Regions from separate parts of the Butyrivibrio sp. WCD2001 genome, predicted to be linked through region 2. Evidence: predicted binding sites of a transcription regulator. Region 2 holds the regulator's gene; the other holds the start of a gene.
The links. Region 2 encodes Rex, which represses fermentation and respiration genes when NADH is low (regulators of the CRP and FNR family bind a similar motif). Its sites were predicted from a motif close to ATTGTTAANTANTTAACAAT; they were not measured.

Region 1 (5,928 bases), on a different contig from region 2:
CGAGGAAGGTGAAGGTTATGTATCAATGGATTATGTAGAGCTTTCTACAGAGTTCGTTGAGGCTGAGTCCAAGGAAGAAGAGGAAGCTCGTCTTAAGAAGGAAGAGGAGGCTCGTAAGGCTGCTCTTGCTCAGGCTAAGAAGAATACTAAGAGTTCTTCATCCAATGATGGCGGAAGCTCTAAGAGCTACAATTCAGCTGCAAGCTACACAACACAGTCAAGTTCAATCGGATCTGCAGTTGCATCTTATGCACAGCAGTTCGTTGGTAATCCGTATGTATATGGTGGAACCAGTCTTACAAACGGTGCAGACTGCTCAGGTTTCGTTATGAGTGTATATGCTAACTTCGGCGTTAGCCTTCCTCACTCAAGTGGTGCGGACAGAAGTGTCGGCGCAGCAGTTGATGGTCTTGGAAATGCACAGCCCGGTGATATTGTATGTTACTCAGGTCACGTAGGTATCTACATTGGTGGCGGACAGATCGTACATGCTTCATCAGCTAAGACAGGTATCAAGATTTCAAACGCAAGCTACAGACAGGTTCTTTCAGTAAGAAGAATCTTCTAAAACATAAAAACAGAATTTCAAATACCGGTGGAATCATCCACCGGTATTTTTTTGCCTTCCCTTTCCTTTGGGGCACACGACACAAAGGAAAAAGCTTTGGCAGTAACGGCTCCGCAAAAATAGATACCGACAAAGCAATAAATGAGTTGAAGGATATACGAGCTATTGTTATATACTATAGTGAGCGATGAAAGGATAGTACCTTTTGTATCGCAATATCTTTTGAGTTTGGAAAGGAATGTGGTTTCTATGTGGGCACAATGCTGGCTTGATTATAAAGAAGATAAAGACCGGGTGGCCGGTTTTGATAAATATTTCGAAGGAGTGTATCTGCCATCTGAGACTGATGCGGCAGCTGCTTTTGAAGAGATAAAAAGAGCTGCGGATATCTGGTTTGGAAAAGCAGTAAAAACTTCAGAAGAAGAGTCTGCGGGTATTGTTCTTAAGATTATTTCCGCAGATGAATTCCTTGGTTATGTGGAAAACGAGGGCACAGAACTTCAGAAAAAGAGTGCGGAAGATTCTGATATTTTAAGAGATTCTTATAGAATATCAAGAAGTGAGGATAAACTCGTCATAGAGGCTACAGCGAGAGAAGGACTTATCTTTGGTGCTTTTCGTCTGCTGGAGCTTATTAGACTTGGGAAGATAGATGAAGGAAGGCGCGTTACAGAGGTCCCGTCCAACCCCATCCGAATGCTTGATCACTGGGATAATATGGATGGCTCCATTGAGAGAGGATACTCAGGCAATTCATTTTTCTATGAAAAAAATGAGATCATAATAGATGACAGGACAAGAGACTATGCCCGTCTTCTTGCATCAATGGGTATAAATGCCGTTGCGATCAATAACGTTAATGTTAAGGATGCTGCTACTGAGCTCATCGGAGACAGATATATTGCGAAGGTTAAGGAGCTTTCGGATCTCTTTAATTCTTACGGCGTAAAGATGTATGTGTGTATCAATTTTGCAAGCCCTATAGATACTCCTATAGGCTCAGCTGATCCCTTAAAGCCCGAGGTTCAGGAGTGGTGGAACAAGAAGGCTAAGGAAGTGTATGAGAAGGCTCCTACGCTTGGTGGATTCCTTGTTAAAGCTGATTCTGAGGGCAGACCCGGTCCCATGACCTATGGAAGAACTCAGGCCGACGGTGCTAACATGCTCGCGAAGGCTTTGGCTCCCTTTGGTGCTACGGTCATCTGGAGATGCTTTGTTTACAACTGCCAGCAGGACTGGAGAGATCTGACTGTAGATCGTGCCAAGGCAGGGTATGACTACTTTAGTCAATTGGATGGCGGTTTCGCTGATAACGTCATTTTGCAGATAAAAAACGGACCGATGGATTTCCAGGTAAGAGAACCTGTATCTCCACTTTTCGGCGGGTTATCAAAGACACGCCAGATGCTGGAGGTTCAGATTGCACAGGAGTACACCGGCCATCAGATAGATCTGTGTTATCTTATGCCCTGGTTCAAGGAGATACTCTCTTTTGATACATACCTTCCTGATGTGAAAGACTCCACTGTTGCGGGCATAATAAGCGGAAGAGCGGATAAGGCGCTTCGCGGCGGAATGGTAGCCGTAACAAATACGGGTAATGATGAGAACTGGACAGGAAATGATCTTGCAGCAGCAAACTTGTACGGCTTCGGACGCCTTGCATGGAATACGGAGCTTTCAGCTGAGGAGATTGTGGCAGAGTGGACAGCCCTTACTTATCCTATGCTTAAGGATGAAGACAAGAAGGTTATCTGCGAGCTTGAACTTGGCTCCTGGAGAACTTATGAGAATTATACATCGCCTCTTGGCATCGGCTGGATGGTAACACCTCATGACCATTACGGTCCCAGTGTCGAAGGTTATGAATATGACAGATGGGGAACCTATCACCGTGCAGACTGGCAGGGAATAGGCGTAGAGCGTGGACCTGAGGGTACCGGCTATGCACTTCAGTACAGATCTCCCAACAAGGAGAATTTCTCTAAGCCGGAGACTACCCCCGAAGAACTCTTGCTGTTTTTCCATAAGACACCCTATAAACACGTCTTAAAGTCAGGAAAAACGGTTATTCAGCATATCTACGATACACACTTTGAGGGCTACGAAGAAGCTCTTGCAATGCAGAAAAAGTGGCAGAGTCTTGAAGGTAAAGTGCCTGCACGCGTTTTTGATAATGTATCCGAGAGATTTGAGAGACAGGTCAGAAATGCACGTGAATGGTGCGACATCGTGAACAGTTACTTCTTCCGCAGATGCGGAATCCCTGATGAGAAGGGAAGAAAAATATACTAAAATCAAAAATCCCCCGGCTTTGCCGGGGGATTTATAAGTTTTCTCAAACTTCTGGCTCGATTAAGCCATATGTATTTCCTTTTCTCTTATAGACTACATTCGGCTGGTCTGTCTCAGCGTTTATGAATACGAAGAAGCTGTGTCCGAGAAGCTCCATCTGAATAGCTGCGTCCTCAACGTACATGGGCTTAAGATCAAACTTCTTTACACGCTCGATTCTGATTTCCTCATCATCGAAATCATCATTTTCAATGTATTCCTTCTTGAAATTACTGATCTCAGTCTGATGCTTGTTAACGAGTTTGCTTCTGTATTTTTTTAGCTGACGTTCTATGATCTCCTCCACAAGATCTATTGAAACGTACATGTCGTTACTGACTTGCTCGGATCTGATGATCTTACCCTTAACGGGAATGGTAACTTCGATCTTATGGCGATCCTTGTCAGCGGTTAATGTTACATTGATGTTGGTTTCCGGGGTGAAGTACTTTTCAAGCTTTCCGATTTTTTCCTCCACGGCGGATCTCAGTCCGGGTGTTACATCGATGTTTTTTCCAATAATAGTGAATTTCATGCGATCATCCCCTTTGCAGTGTATTATGGGTTAGAATTCTGTCAGACAAAATCCTAAATTTTATAAACAAATTATAGCATTCTTACAATCGAATGTGCAATTTAATAAAAGATAGTTTACAAATCTTTAATTTTTGTGGATGTCGCACAAAAAATATGTTCGCTTCAAAATTGTGTAAACCTGATTTTTAATGTGGATAAATGTGGATGGTGTGGATAACTCCGTGTATAAGTCGAAAAATAGGCATTTCTATTTCAAAAATTGTGGATAACTTTTTAAGACTTTCTTAAATTTAATCCAATATTTTATATTGACTTTTAGATTTATGGGCAAATAGAACATCTTAACAAAAAATTTACAAAAAAAGAGTGTATTGTCTGTCCTTTTCCTTGCATAGAAAATCGCATGCATGCTATAATATATTCGTTGTGACAAAAAAATAACAAGCAACAAAAAATACAATTAAATGCGGACAAAATAGTCCCGAAACGGAGGTATCATCTATGGCACAGAAGGTAGTATTAGCAGGTGCTTGCAGAACTGCAATCGGTAAAATGGGCGGCGCCCTTTCAAACACACCGGCTGCAGATCTTGGTTCAATTGTTATTAAGGAAGCTCTTAACAGAGCAGGAGTTAAACCGGAGCAGGTTGACGAGGTACTTATGGGATGTGTTATCCAGGCTGGTCTTGGCCAGAACGTAGCTCGCCAGGCTTCAATCAAGGCAGGTCTTCCTGTTGAGGTACCGGCTGTTACTATCAATGTTGTTTGCGGTTCAGGTCTTAACTGCGTAAACATGGCAGCTGAGAAGATTTTATCAGGTGATGCTGATATCGTTGTTGCAGGTGGTATGGAGAACATGTCAATGGCTCCTTTCGCACTTGACAAGGCTCGTTTCGGTTATCGTATGAATAACGGCGTATTAAAGGATTGCATGGTAAATGATGCTCTTTGGGATGCATTCAATGATTACCACATGATCCAGACTGCTGATAACGTAGCAGAGCAGTGGAAGCTTACAAGAGAAGAGCTCGATGAGTTCGCACTTAACAGCCAGCAGAAGACTGAGGCAGCTCAGAAGGCAGGCAAGTTCAAGGATGAGATCGTTCCTGTAGAAGTTAAGGTTAAGAAGGACACAGTTGTATTTGATACAGATGAAGGCCCTCGTCCGGGATCTACAATGGAAGGTCTTGCAAAGCTTCGTCCTATCAACAAGGATGGCGTTACAACAGCAGGTAATGCTTCAGGTATCAACGACGGCGCAGCAGCTATCGTTGTTATGAGCGAAGAGAAGGCTAAGGAGCTCGGCGTTAAGCCTATGGCTACTTGGGTAGCAGGAGCTCTTGGCGGTGTTGATCCTTCTATCATGGGTGTTGGCCCTGTAGCAGCTACAAAGAAGGTTCTTGCTCGCACAGGTCTTACAATTGATGATATCGATATTTATGAGGCAAACGAGGCTTTCGCAGCTCAGTCTGTAGCTGTTGGAAAGGATCTTAATTTTGACCTTTCAAAGCTTAACGTCAACGGTGGTGCAATTGCACTCGGACACCCTGTTGGAGCATCAGGATGCCGTATTCTTGTTACTCTTCTTCATGAGATGCAGAGATCTGACAAGAAGCGTGGTCTTGCTACTCTTTGCATCGGTGGCGGCATGGGTTGTGCAACTATCGTTGAGAGAGACTAATTAAATGCTAAAAGGAAACGGATTTTTCCGTTTCCTTTTTATACGAAAAAAGAATTTACGGTATTTAGGCAGGCTTAAGGTTCTGCTGATATACCTAAATTATAGAAACGAACAAGGAGGCAAAGAAAATGGGATTTGTAAATGTTGAAGTTAAGGACAAAATCGCTGTTCTTACAATCAACCGTCCTGAAGCACTCAATGCTCTTAACAGCCAGGTTCTTGATGACCTTAATGCTGCTCTTGATAGCATTGATGTGAACACAGTAAGAGCTCTCGTTCTTACAGGTGCAGGCGAAAAGTCATTTGTAGCAGGTGCTGACATCGGCGAGATGAGCACTCTTACAAAGGCAGAAGGTGAAGCATTCGGTAAGAAAGGAAATGATGTTTTCAGAAAGCTGGAGACATTCCCCATTCCTACAATCGCAGCAGTTAACGGCTTTGCTCTTGGTGGCGGCTGCGAGATTTCAATGAGCTGTGATATTCGTATCTGCTCAGACAACGCTATGTTTGGTCAGCCCGAGGTTGGTCTTGGAATCACTCCCGGATTCGGCGGCACACAGAGACTTGCTCGTCTCATCGGTGCAGGTATGGCTAAGCAGCTTATCTATACAGCACGCAACATCAAGGCTGACGAGGCATACAGAATCGGTCTTGTAAATGCAGTTTATACACAGGAAGAGCTTCTTCCTGCAGCTGAGAAGATGGCAAACACAATTGCAGCACAGGCTCCTATCGCAGTTCGTGCATGCAAGAAGGCTATCAACGATGGACTTCAGCTTGATATCGATAAGGCAATTGAGCTCGAGGAG
Region 2 (5,928 bases):
TTAACCGGGATTTCCTTTTTATCAGGGATGTCAACATACTTAAATTTGGGATAATCCTTCAAAAAGCCATCCTCAGTGATACCCACATTCACTATATGTATCTCACCTGCATGAGCAGCTCCAGGATAAAAAACAAGCCCCATTTTCAAAAAGCCAAAGGTCACTGTCTCATCTGCCCTTATTGCATAGCCATGTACCTGCCCCGTATCCGAATTAATACCTGTTGGTATGTCAGCTGCTATAACATGTGGGAATTTCCCATCATAATCTTCTCTTGAATAATTGATTTCCCATACCGCGGCTGAATAATCCCCCGTAAGGTCCCTTGAGCAGCCTATCCCCAGCATGGCATCAATTATTACGTCACATTTTTTTATTTGAGAGCCAAGTTTGGACTGATCAAAATCCACGACATTAAGGCCATAGGACAATGCTATTTTCAGCTGTGAGCTACATGCGGAAGTCCTTTTTGTATTTGAAGCCTTATCACTTAGACTGTGATTAACAAGAACAAGCGTGACAGGTATTTTATCCTGAAAAAGAAGTCTGGCCGCTGCAATTCCATCACCGCCGTTATTCCCACTTCCCGCAAGAATCAGAACCTTACCGCCCTCCGGAAGAGCTTTTTTTACATATTTGCATATAGAAAGCGCCGCCCTTTCCATAAGAACATCCTGCGGCACTCCGAACTCGGAGATTGTAGCCGCATCACATCGCTTCATCTCGGCAGCGCTTACAACATAATTTGAATTTTTATCAATTATCGGTAAATTTTTCATCTTCTACTATTATCCCATCGCGTTCAGTCATTCCGGGTCTGATTACAGGGTGTCGTTTTTCAGGATCGTACTTTAGATCAAAGAGATCAATAACTTCAGGTCCGAAAATGTTGTGCATATAGGAATATACATTAAAGTTTTCGAGCTCTTTTTCCTGCATTCGGATAATATTCTTTTTCAGCTGTACCCTTACTTTTGATATCCACTCATCAACAGCATCGATTTCGAGGGTATTATCATGCATTCTTTTATAAAAGATATTCATCGTCTCGATCATGAGCTGATAATCGATCTGATAAATCTCTCTGGGAAGTCCGAGCATATCGTCCTCGCACTCCTCTATCTTATCATTGCACTCCTTGATAAGGCGTGTATGATCATCAATTTCGGCCTCAATCTTCTTCCGCTTCTTTGGATTCTTTCCCGCATCATCTCTTAGGACAACAATCTCACCGAGAAGCTTTTTCTTAAGCCTCTTTATGTCCTTAATTTTTTCCCTTGTCTTTTCCTGTATGTTCACAAGCTTATTAAGCTCAGCCTCAAGCTCCTTTATCTTGGGAGTTTTGGGACTAAGAAGGAAAAGCTGTTGCCATTTTTCATCCTTGGAAAGAATCGGAATATCCTTTCCGACAAGAGCATCAGAATAGTCATTATTAGCCATATTGGCATCCTCCAAGCGGTTTAAATCACTTGTTATTTCCTGGAGTTGTGATTATTTTCATATCTATCAATGCTATATGAAAGTTTCATAAGCGAATCTGACAGATGAACATTTTCGACCTGAACATTCTCAGGAAGATCAAGATCAACATGTGCGAAATTCCATATAGCCTTTATGCCGCATTTTACAAGTTTATCCGCCATAGGAACAGCCTGATCCTTAGGTATTGCAAGGACCGCAATCTCTATCTTATTTTCTTTTACAAACTGTTCAATCTCTTCGACAGGTCTGATCTCAATATCACGTATTTTCTTACCATGAAGCTTAGGATTTAAATCAAAAGCTCCTTTAAATATAAATCCTCTGTTGAAGAAATTGTTATAACCGGAAAGAGCCTGTCCAAGATGACCTGCCCCAATAATGATAAGTGTATGCTCCCTGTCAAGGCCGAGTATCTTACCTATTTCCTCATATAAGTACTCAACATTATAGCCGTAGCCTTGTTGTCCGAAGCCTCCGAAATTATTAAAATCCTGCCTGATCTGTGAAGCAGTAACCTTCATAATATCGCTGAGTTCCTGAGATGAAACTCTATCTATTCCCTGACTTTTCAGTTCACCTAAGTATCTGAAATAGCGGGGCAATCGGCTGATAACAGCCTGAGATATTTCTTTTCTCGCCATACATCCTCCATGACTGACACCGAAAAAATTATGTTATTTATTACTCTGTAAAATTCGGCTAATTTTAATTATACTATCTGTTAAATTTTCGTCAATCTTATAAATTGACTTTACAATAATTTTATTTGTCATTAATACAAATTTGAAAAAATGTTTCAACGTAGATAATATCTGATGAAATTAGTTTTCAGAAATATGCATTTTTATCTTTTCTTTAATACCCAGTTTATGAATTGTTTCGAATTGGAAATTATAATAACCATATCTTCCTATGTAGTTTTTTAGAAGTTGGAGATAAAAATATGGGAATGTCAATTGATGGATTAGGTGCTTACAATATGTACCAGGCAAGGCCTATGAATTATACAGTATCCAATCAGGCTCCTGTATCGGATGTGTATGACAAGCATAAGGCTGTTGGTGATATCGCCACTGTTGCTCCTGTCGTTTATCCTAATGCTCAGGAAGTAAAAGTCGGTGAAGTTGCCAGTACCGATGGCAAGGATGAAGCTCTGAAAGTAAGCCAGCAATATAATCAGATTGCTTCAAAATTCGGTAACACAACGGTAGGTTACGGACGTGATATGTCAGGTTATTCCTACAGTCAACCCGGTAGTTCCTTTGATGCTTTTGCATAAGGGTTTTAAATGAGAAAAGAAAAAAAAGAAGCTCTTCCAAGTTAGTCCTTGAAAGAGCTTCTTTTTTGATTACTCAGATAAGTTTTCCCATTCATCATAGAGTTCCGAAAGGCGTTCTTCATTTGATGAAAGTTCATCGGATAGCTTTCTAACCTTAGCAAGATCGGTCGCTACATCAGGATCTGAGAGTTCTTCATTTATTTTCTCATTCCTCTCTTCCAACTTAGCTATCTCATCTTCACATTTTTTCAGAGCAGCTTCCTGCTTACGCTTTCTGGCTGCTTCTTCTTTTTGTGCTTTCCAGTCTGCTGCACCTGAACCGGAATCAGCATCGGAAGTACTGCCTTTTGAAGCAAGCTTGCCAAACCCCGAACCTGAAACAGCATCTGCGGAATCCATCTCGATTCCTCTGCCAAAAGAGGAATTATCTCCTTTTTCAGCAATAGCACGAGCTGTCTGTTCCTCACAATGCTCCATATAGTAATCGTAGTTACCAATATAATTAACCAGTGATCCGTGAGTAAGATCAAGTATTCTGGTCGCTGTTTTGTTTATAAAATATCTGTCATGGCTGACATATAAAACAGTTCCTTCATATCCGCAAAGAGCATCCTCAAGAATTTCCTTGCTGGTAATATCCAGGTGGTTCGTAGGCTCATCGAGAATCAGGAAATTAGCTTCTGAAAGCATAAGCTTTGCAAGTGAAACCCTTCCCTTCTCTCCGCCTGAAAGATCTCCGATGCGTTTAAACACATCATCACCGGTAAAAAGAAACGCTGCAAGAGTGTTCCTGATCTCAGTATTATTCATTGACGGATATGCATCGGATAATTCTTCAAAAAGAGTCTTTTCATTGTGAAGAACCTGATGTTCCTGATCGTAATAACCGACATGAACCTTTACTCCGAGAATGATTTCTCCTTCATCAAGAGTCTCCATGCCATTAATGATTTTAAGCATTGTTGTCTTACCGGTTCCGTTATCGCCGATAATTGCAACACGCTCACCCCTCTTAATATCAAAAGAAATATCCTTAAAGAGCTGCTCATTTCCAAAGGATTTGGCAATACTCTCAACATGCATTACGTCATTACCGCTCACGCAGTTAGGTGTAAGGGTTATACGCATATCATCCCTTACCTCCGTGGGCTTCTCAAGACGTTCTATCTTATCGAGCATCTTCTCTCTGCTCTCGGCACGTTTGATACTCTTTTCACGGTTAAACTGTTTAAGCTTATCTATAACTTCTTCCTGATGCTTAATTTCTGCCTGCTGATTCAGATATGCCTTCAGCTTGGCAGCTCTGATCTGCTCGCGTTTTTTTGCATATGCAGTATAGTTTCCAATATAAACATCAGCATTTGTCTGATCTATTTCGATCACCTTTTGGGCAATACGATCCAGAAAGTATCTGTCATGGGATACAATAAGCACTGCACCCTTATAATTCATAAGATAACCCTCAAGCCACCTTATAGAGTTCATATCAAGATGGTTTGTAGGCTCATCGAGAATTATAAGATCCGGGCTCTGCAAAAGAAGCTTACCCAAAGCCACTCTGGTCTTCTGACCTCCGGAAAGTGTCGATATTTTCTTATCGAATTCATCCTCAGAAAATCCAAGGCCTTTTGCTACACCAATGACCTCACTCTCCCAGGCATAACCGTTTTTAAGCTGGAATTCGTGGTTCATCTGGGCATAGCGTTCCATGAGCCGATCGAGTTCTTCGCCGCGAAGAATATCCATCTGAGCTTCCGCAGCTCGTATCTCAGTCTCCAGATCAATAACATCCCTTTTCATCTCGCGAAGCTCTTCATAGATGCTGTGCGCACTGTCTATGTTCTGATTCTGAGCAAGATATCCAAAAGTCGTGTCTCTTGAAAACGTAACCGATCCGGTATCGGGAGTAAGCTCACCAATAATCATTCTGATGAGCGTTGTCTTCCCTGCACCGTTTATTCCTACTATCGCAGCCTTCTCGTTATCCTCAATATGAAAAGATACTCCCTTCAAAACATCCTTACCATCAAAGGATTTTGAAAGATCATGACAGTTTAGTACCAAAATTATTTGTTACCTTTCACCTTGTTAATTACTATTTTGGCCGCACGCTTCGCAGCATACGGTCCGACCAATTTGAGCTTATCCTCTGATCTTACCATAGTACTTGCTTCAGGTATATCCCTGCTAAGATGAATTGCATCAAATTCGCATTTTGTTGTGCACAGACCGCAACCGATACATTTGTTTTCATCAACAGTAGTTGCACCGCATCCAAGGCATCTGTTTGCCTCTTTCTTTACCTGCTCCTCTGTGAGGGTAAGGCGAAGATCGTCAAAGGTATCCTTTGCAATTCCGGCTTTTTTGCCAGGAATTTGACGCGGAGCATTGTCAAAGCTCTCAACAAGTATATCATCCTTATCAAGTTCTATAAACTCTCTTCTGTCTCTTGCAAGGTCAAGTCTGTTTCCGGGATGTACAAAACGGTTCATTGAAACGCATGCTTCTCTACCACCTGCGATAGCATCAATTGCAAATCTGGGACCTGTAAATACATCTCCGCCTGCAAAAATATCAGGCTCTGCAGTCTGAAGTGTAAGTGAATCAGCAATAACTCCACCGTTAGGACGAAGTTCAACCTTGGTTCCCTTAAGAAGATCACCCCATACAATTGACTGTCCAATGGACTGAAGAACGTTCTCACATTTAATAGTGATGGTCTCGTTCTCATCGTACTTAGGATTGAATCTTCCGTCAGGATCCTTTACAGAAGTACATTTTTTGAATACTATGCCTGTAACCTTACCGTTTTCTGTAAGAATTTCCTTAGGTCCCCATCCGTTTAATACTTCAATGCCTTCTTCTTTAGCTTCCTCAACTTCATCCTTTGCGGCAGGCATTTCTTTTTCACTCTCAAGGCAAAGCATTGTCACCTTTGTAGCACCTGCTCTTACTGCAGTTCTTGCAACGTCGATTGCTACGTTACCACCGCCGACAACAACAGTGTCGCCATTTAATCTTACACTGTGATCAAGGTTAACCTTTCTGAGGAAATCAACACCTGTCTGAACTCCTTCAGCGTCCTCACCGGGAACACCTGCAAGTCTTCCGCCCTGGCATCCGATTCCAAGGAAAAATGCCTTATACCCCTGTTTCCTGAGTTCCTC

Region 1: a site for Rex is predicted at 3,865-3,884, ahead of G630_RS0119165 (acetyl-CoA C-acetyltransferase). Genes of this name have one in related genera too.

What each region holds. Positions count from the first base shown of each region.
Region 1 is NZ_KE384200.1:283,689-289,616, forward strand. Features, by position in the region: gene G630_RS0119150 (C40 family peptidase) at 1-568, shown strand, start outside; gene G630_RS0119155 (alpha-glucuronidase) at 818-2,863, shown strand; gene hpf (ribosome hibernation-promoting factor, HPF/YfiA family) at 2,907-3,437, opposite strand; gene G630_RS0119165 (acetyl-CoA C-acetyltransferase) at 3,941-5,119, shown strand; gene G630_RS0119170 (enoyl-CoA hydratase-related protein) at 5,248-5,928, shown strand, end outside.
Region 2 is NZ_AUJZ01000001.1:464,908-470,835, forward strand. Features, by position in the region: gene G630_RS0102035 (bifunctional ADP-dependent NAD(P)H-hydrate dehydratase/NAD(P)H-hydrate epimerase) at 1-779, opposite strand, end outside; gene G630_RS20320 (hypothetical protein) at 757-1,440, opposite strand; gene G630_RS0102045 (redox-sensing transcriptional repressor Rex) at 1,473-2,123, opposite strand; gene G630_RS0102050 (hypothetical protein) at 2,426-2,761, shown strand; gene G630_RS0102055 (ABC-F family ATP-binding cassette domain-containing protein) at 2,831-4,825, opposite strand; gene G630_RS20325 (FAD-dependent oxidoreductase) at 4,828-5,928, opposite strand, start outside.